2 regions of the Chryseobacterium sp. P1-3 genome follow, and region 2 is predicted to be linked to the other one. Evidence: riboswitches for the same ligand, from Rfam matches in the RefSeq annotation. Region 2 holds a riboswitch; the other holds the start of a gene.
What was found. Region 2 has a riboswitch for cobalamin ahead of metE (5-methyltetrahydropteroyltriglutamate--homocysteine S-methyltransferase). Riboswitches for the same ligand answer to the same signal wherever they lie in the genome.
Positions count from the first base shown of each region.

Region 1: another riboswitch for cobalamin. It lies ahead of HX13_RS04760 (acyl-CoA thioesterase); the one in region 2 lies ahead of metE (5-methyltetrahydropteroyltriglutamate--homocysteine S-methyltransferase).

Region 1 covers NZ_JPEQ01000004.1:430,136-433,874, forward strand. Annotated here, with positions in the region: gene HX13_RS04745 (PspC domain-containing protein) at 1-774, opposite strand, end outside; gene HX13_RS23420 (hypothetical protein) at 749-991, opposite strand; gene HX13_RS04750 (PadR family transcriptional regulator) at 1,000-1,329, opposite strand; gene HX13_RS25335 (hypothetical protein) at 1,781-1,903, shown strand; gene HX13_RS04755 (HD domain-containing protein) at 1,912-2,502, shown strand; gene HX13_RS04760 (acyl-CoA thioesterase) at 2,568-2,951, opposite strand; cobalamin riboswitch at 3,066-3,247, opposite strand; gene HX13_RS04765 (hypothetical protein) at 3,282-3,739, opposite strand, start outside.
Region 2 covers NZ_JPEQ01000007.1:70,666-74,404, reverse strand. Annotated here, with positions in the region: gene HX13_RS08830 (hypothetical protein) at 190-723, shown strand; gene HX13_RS23920 (hypothetical protein) at 695-949, shown strand; partial or broken gene HX13_RS08825 (Lrp/AsnC family transcriptional regulator) at 1,068-1,557, opposite strand; cobalamin riboswitch at 1,687-1,872, shown strand; partial or broken gene metE (5-methyltetrahydropteroyltriglutamate--homocysteine S-methyltransferase) at 2,050-3,739, shown strand, end outside.

The DNA of each region.
Region 1 (3,739 bases), on a different contig from region 2:
CAGTCCGATCAGAAGAAGGAATAACCCGCCAACTAACCAACCAAGATTTCTCAGTTTTGTTTTTGGAGAAAATATCTTAATGCTTAATAGGCTGAAAAGGATAGCAGGAATTAAACTTCCTATAATCATGATAGCAGCCAGTACTTTATCCAGACCGTTATCATCCATATAGAATCTGATCTGATTGGCTCCAGGAAAATCGGTATCCATCCCGAAAAGGGCAAATAATACAAATACTCCGATGATACTTCCTACTGCCATCAATACTGAGAATGCACCGATGATATATTTGAATACATTCCAGATTCCGCTTCCGGCATTGCTGATGTAAGGTTTGTTTTCGTTATATATTTCTCCGACCCTCTGAGTAGATTCATTGGCAAACTGCACCAATTTATTAGACTCATTCTTAAGATTGTCGAAGTTCATAGGCTTTCCCTGCATTTTCAGGAAATCAGATGCGGTTTGTGCTTTTGGCAGTACAAGCCACAGGATAAGATAGAGCAGTAAAATGACCAAAGCACTTCCGGCGGCCGGGATCATGATAAGGAAAACAACCACCCAGATAATTCTCATAGCAGTAATATCCATACCAATATACTGGGCTAATCCTGCGCAAACACCGGCGATTTTTTGTTTTTCCGGATCACGGAACAGTTGCTTTTTACCTGAATAGGCGCTATCTGCATTATTATTTTTACTTGTTGCTTTTTCAGAAAAATAGGCTTCTTCCTGTTCTTCGATCTTTTCAGGACTTCCGATCTGTGCGATCACTTTTTTCTACGTCGGTATCGTTGATTACTTCACGTTTTCCCAGAGAATCTCTGAAAATTTCCACCATTCTGATTTCTATGTCATGCATTACCTCATCTGCTTCGGAAGCGTCCAATGAGCTTCTCAGAGCGTTCAGGTAATCGCTGAGCTTTATATATGCGTGTTCTTCTATTGTAAAAGAAAAACCTGCGAGTCCTATTGAGAGTGTCTTGTTCATAGCTTTTTTTAATTTTGTTGAGTGATTTGGTTGACTGAGGCAGTCAGTTCATTCCATGTATTGAGAAGTTCATCCAGAAAAAGTTTTCCTTTTTCTGTGATCTGGTAATATTTTCTGGGTGGTCCTCCAGTGGATTCTTCCCATCGGTAAGAGAGAAATTCTCCATTTTTAAGTCTTGTGAGAAGGGGGTAGAGGGTGCCTTCCACTACATCCAGTTTTCCTTTTTTCAGTTCATCGATAAGGTCGGAAACATACATTTCGCGATGGTTGATGAGACTTAAAATACAGAATTCCAGAATTCCTTTTCGCATTTGCGCTTTGGTATTTTCAGTATTCATCTTTGATAAGTTTGTTAATTAGTTATATTTTCAGAGTAGCTCCTAGCTAGACGAGCTTATTCTGATTCTACATTACAAAGATATGTAAATAAAATGGTATTATGCAATACAAAGTAGTGTATTTTTTCAAAATAAAAATTTAAAATACTGATAATCAGAAAGATAATTTTTAGTTTAAATTATGGATTAATGACCGAATGCTCGAAAAAGATAAAAATAATGTGGAAATGGAGCGGGCTAGTTGTGGATTTTTGAAAATAAGAATAGTATATAAAATTCAAAAAGGTGAATTCCAATAGAGGTGAGGAACATATTTTGAAATCGGTAGCGGTATTCGTATTTTTGTCAGGAAGCATTACATAAAATAGAATTCATGTTTGCCACCGGGAAAATTCGGGTTGTTGCAGGATTTTTACTACAGAATATGCCGTAATCGCTAATAATGGGTTGGATGCAGTCTTTGAAAAGGAAGACTCATGAAGATCAGATAAAGGTAACAGTCAAAGAAAAGATCAATAATAAATGGATGACCAGAACAAAGGTATATCCGGCAGATCAATATAACAGAAAATAAAAAGTAAGATGAAGATTCAGAAAGAAATCGATTTTATCCTGGCAGTAGATGCTTTGAAAAATGTACAGCGAAGAAATTACAATGCGGATGATTCCCGGAGAGAAAATACAGCAGAACATTCCTGGCAGATCATCATCCTTGCCCAGATACTGTATCCGTATGCAAAAAACCGTGCAGACATTGACTTATTAAGGGTGATAAGAATGCTTTCTATTCATGATCTGGTAGAAATAGAAGCAGGAGATACTTTTCTGTTTGATGAAAAAGCAATGGCAGGAAAGTTTGAAAGAGAAAAAATATCTGCCCGGAAAATCTTCGGAATTCTGGACGAACCGCTACGAACGGAGTTTTTTAACTTGTGGCTGGAATTTGAAGAAGAGAAAACCCCGGATGCTATTTTTGCCTGTTCTATTGACAGGATCATGCCCTTTATTCTGAATTCCCATACTTCAGGTAAAAGCTGGACGGAAGCAGGTGTTACCGAAAGACAAATCAGGAATATGCTTGAAAATGCAATCACCAGGGCTTCGGATGAAATGGGAGAGGCTTTTGAATTGCTGTTAAGCAAAAATCTGGAAACAGAAAAAGTACTGAAATAGGACTTATCTATTATAAGATGATGAAGACTCGGGCGCCTTTGGCCTGCCCGAGTCTCTCTGGATTATTATAGTATTTGAATTGGTTTCTTGAATTCGTCAATAGCAACAAAAGTAAAATCCCCTACAATTGCTTTTTCTCTTTCGTAAGAATACATCTGTTCCGTAAAGATTTCAACATTTACTTTCATACTTGTTTTTCCAACGTGAGTTACCTTACCGATCAGTTCTACAATCGTTCCTGCAGGAATAGGCTTTTTAAAATCGATTTTATCGCTGCTTACGGTAACCACTCTTTTTCTGGCAAAACGGGTAGCGGTGATAAAAGCCACTTCATCCATCAGCTGCATAGCCGTACCTCCGAAAAGGGTATCATAATGATTGGTTGTGTTGGGGAAAACTGCCTTGAAGATTTTGGTCTCTGATGCTTCAATTCTTTCTTCTGTTGTCATATTTCATTATTAATTAAGGCGAAATGAAATCGGATTAAAACAACAGAATAATAACAGGAACAGATATATTCCTGAAAAAATCCATCAGATCAATCAACTTCAGATCGCGAAAGTTTCTTGTTTACAGAAATAGGCAGGTCTCCTGACTTGTAACATCTTTTATCCCCTTCCCATGCCTCGCATAGTGGATCTCTTGATAAAGACCTTAGTTACTTACAGTTGCGCGACAGTCCGTGATTTTCACACGGTTCCCTATTAATCTGCGGTTAGGCAGAACCCATTTCTTTGATGAATAAGCGGTAAAGCTTTTTCGGGACAAAAATACTGAAATTATTCCGGACTGTGATAAATAATCTGACTGATCACTCTTCCTTTCTTGATCGTCCAAAGACTGGTGTATCTGTTTTCCCCGGAGCCATTAATCATATAAAGAAAAATATTGTCATTGTCCAGAGCCGTTACGCCTACATTTTCAAAATCCATGGTAGGCTGGAACATATTTTTAATCGCTTCCCTCACAAAAACAGAACCCCGTCCCGGTTGCTGAACTCTGATAGACTTGATTTCAGTCATACCTTCCGGGATATCATTGCCGATTCCCCAGGGCTTTACCTTATCAATGGTGAGAAGTTTTCCCTCCGCATCCTTTTCTTTTTTGCGGTAACCGGCATTGGAAGGATAAATGTCGATAACTACCTTACTTCTTTGGGAAATAGGGATTTTAGGGTCGGAATTGTCTGTGAAAATAAGGGATCTTCCGTTTTTCGATTTGGAAGGGGTGTATTGGG
Region 2 (3,739 bases):
AATTATAATGTAACCTCCTGATTTTTAACAAAAAATTCACTCAAAACAACAATAGACATTAAAAAAATTATCAAAGTGAGAAAATAAACATATAAAGTTGGTCTAATCCTTTAATTTTCAAATTTAAAGCCTTAATTTTGAAGCAAAATAGCAAATCCGGATTCTTCAACTACTATGTACATGAAAAAAATGATGGTTGGGCTTTCTTTAGCCTTATCTGTTACTACTATATGCGGGCAGAAAACTCCTGCAAAAAACAACAATCTTACCCCTTACAATTATCAGACTTTCAATTGTGATAACAAAGGATATTTTGATTCTACCAAATATAAGAAAGAGGAAATAGACGGTGTGAATAAACTTCTGTATCAATTCAATGGAGTTCAATTTGATATCCAGCCTGTATTTAAACTTTCCAACCTTGAAGAAATCCGTAAAAACAAAGAGGAATATTTACAGCAATTAGAAAAACAATATCAGGAAAAGAAAAAAGAGCTTTACAGCCTTGAAGTCATCAATCTCCCTATGTGGAAAAAACTACAACAGGAAACCATTATGTCTTTTGAGAATGAATATCAGCTGAATAAGGAAGAAATTCTCGCTTATTCTGATCCCTCCACTCTTAAAGACAGTAAATTTTACAGCACCTGCAAAGAGCACATTGATGCAATCTCTTCTCCTGACCGAGAAAAAAATGTTTGCTGCATGGAAAGCCTATATTGAGCTTAAAAGTAAGAATAATGCTGATCCCAAAGGCGTAATGGCAAGATTCAATGCTAAAATGAATGATCCCCAGAAAGAAGATTATGCACTGATCGACATGATCGGGCTAAGCTTTCACAACTGTGCCAACAGCAGTTTCAGGCCTAAACGTGATGATGAGGGAAATGCCTATAAAGATTTTGATAAAATTTTTACAAAGCTGAAGAAAAATTGTGATGAGCCATAAGGTTGATTAAATAATAAAACTAAATGACAGTACACCATTGGGTACTGTTTTTTATTTGATAATATGAGGATTGAATTATAGGATCCATCTCGAAGTTTTCGCGTTGACAAATTCAATACTATATCGAAACCCCATGCGTATTCTTCACCTCCGCCATCACAAAAGTACTATGGGTGCTCCCGATAGAATCCACCGACCCAAGCTTATTGAATACAAAATCCTGATAATGCCTCATATCTCTTACCTGAACTTTTAGCAGAAAATCAAAATCACCGGAAATATTATAACATTCTGCTACTTCTTCAATTTGAATAATATCTTTTACAAAGCTGTTTCCGATAGCCCGGTCATGGATCTTTAATTTAACCTGGCAAAAAACAGTAAATCCGCGGTTCAGCTTTTCAGCTTCCAAAACGGCAGCATAGTGTTTAATATACCCTTCCTGCTCCAGTCTTTTTACCCGCTCAAAAACAGGTGATGGTGAGAGATTAACTTCTTTCGCAAGCTCTTTTACAGTTAATTTCGCATTTTTTTTGAAGGATTCTCAGCAGCTGGAGATCCTTATCATCCAATCTATCCACAGAATAATATTCTTTTTTTACTGACATTTTTTCAAATGTACAGAATATTTATCTTTTAAAAAAACATAAAATAAAAATATCATCCTTAATTTTCATCAAATACCCAATCAATTATCTTAAATAAATATCTTTACACCCTATTTTGTTCTTTATAATACTTCATCAAACGGAAAAGGTTTTACGTAAGGTAAATTAATAGGGAATCATGTGTAAATCATGAGCTGTCGCGCAACTGTAATCAGCATACCAAAAGTTCTGTCCCGGATATCCACTGCCAAAGAGCGGGAAGGATGACAGATACTGCTGTAAGCCAGGAGACCTGCCTGTTCTGAATTGACAATGCTTTCGCGGTTTGAGGCTTCGGGTCATACAGATGATACATTTTGAACGTATTCCACCGTTAACAGGAAATTTACGTCCTTTTTGTATCCTGTCCTCTTTACAAGCTTCCTGCGCAAGTATTTTGAAGCATTCAAAGGAACTTTTAAAATCATTGTTTAATTTAAAAGTTGATAAAAAATGCAAACTCACTTACTTGGCTACCCGCGTATTGGTAGCAACAGAGAGCTTAAAAAAGCTTGTGAACACTATTGGGCAGACAAGATTTCTCTCAATCAATTACTGGAAACCGGTAAAACCATCAGTCTTCAAAACTGGAAATTGCAACAGGAAGCAGGGATTGATCTTATCCCATGTAATGATTTTTCTTACTACGATCAGGTGCTGGATATGACTTTGACCGTAGGAGCCATCCCGGAGCGTTACCAGGAAATTGCTTCAAACGAATCTCACTCAGAACCGGATCTTTATTTTGCCATGGCAAGAGGTTACCAGAAAAACGGATTGGATATCACGGCTATGGAAATGACAAAGTGGTTTGATACCAACTACCACTATATTGTCCCTGAATTTCAAAAAAACCAGCAGTTCAGATTGTTTTCCGATAAAATCATCAGTGAGTTTATCCGTGCAAAGGAAGCAGGAATGAATGCAAAGCCTGTTATAATCGGATTGCTTACCTATCTTCTTCTGGGTAAAGAAAAAGAAAATGGTTTTGACAAAATGGATTTAGCACAAAATCTATTGCCTGTTTATCTTGAAATCCTCCGGAAACTGGAAGCCTATGGTGCAGAATATGTTCAATTTGATGAACCTTTTTTAGCATTAGACCTGAATGAAAAAACAAAAGAGACCTATCAATGGGTTTACGGTGAAATCAGAAAACAGTTTCCCAATCTTAAATTTATTGTAACTACTTATTTTGAGGGATTAAAGGACAATCTTTCCCTGGCCGTTTCTTTGCCAGCAGATGTTTTGCATATTGATCTCGTAAGATGTCCTGAACAATTGGATGAAGTCCTGCAAGCAATACCCGGTACTTTAAGCCTTTCACTAGGCATTGTAGACGGAAGGAATATATGGAAAAATGATTTCGAAAAATCATTGGCACTGATCAAAAAAGCAATCCATGAAATCGGTCCGGAAAGAGTATTGATTGCTCCATCCTGCTCATTACTCCACTCTCCTTTTGATCTTGACCTGGAGAAAAACGAAGCAATTTTATCGCCTGAAATCAAGCAATGGATGGCCTTTGCAAAACAGAAAGTAGATGAGATCGCTGTCTTAAAAAAAACTGGCGTCAGGAAATCCCGATTATCACACGCTGCAGCTATTGGCCGAAAACAAAAAGGCACTGGAAAACCGTGTCGGAGCCATTACGGATGGAGATGCAAGAAGAAAAAATCCTTTTGCGGTAAGGAAAGAAGTTCAGCAAAAAGTACTGCAGTTGCCATTATTTCCTACCACAACCATTGGTTCCTTCCCGCAAACCATGGAAGTAAGAAACTGGAGGGCTCAATTCAAAAAGGGAGAACTTACAGCCGCTCATTATAACGAGCTGCTGAAAAAAGAAACGGAAAGAACCATCCGCTGGCAGGAAGAAATCGGAATTGATGTACTGGTTCATGGAGAATTTGAGCGCAATGATATGGTAGAGTATTTCGGGGAACAGCTTGATGGGTTTGCATTTACCCAAAACGGATGGGTACAGAGTTATGGTAGCCGGTGTGTAAAACCACCTGTCATTTACGGAGATGTACACCGTCCTCACCCTATGACCGTATACTGGTCACAATATGCTCAGTCTCTCACTCAAAAATGGGTAAAAGGAATGCTGACCGGGCCTGTTACCATTCTGCAGTGGTCTTTT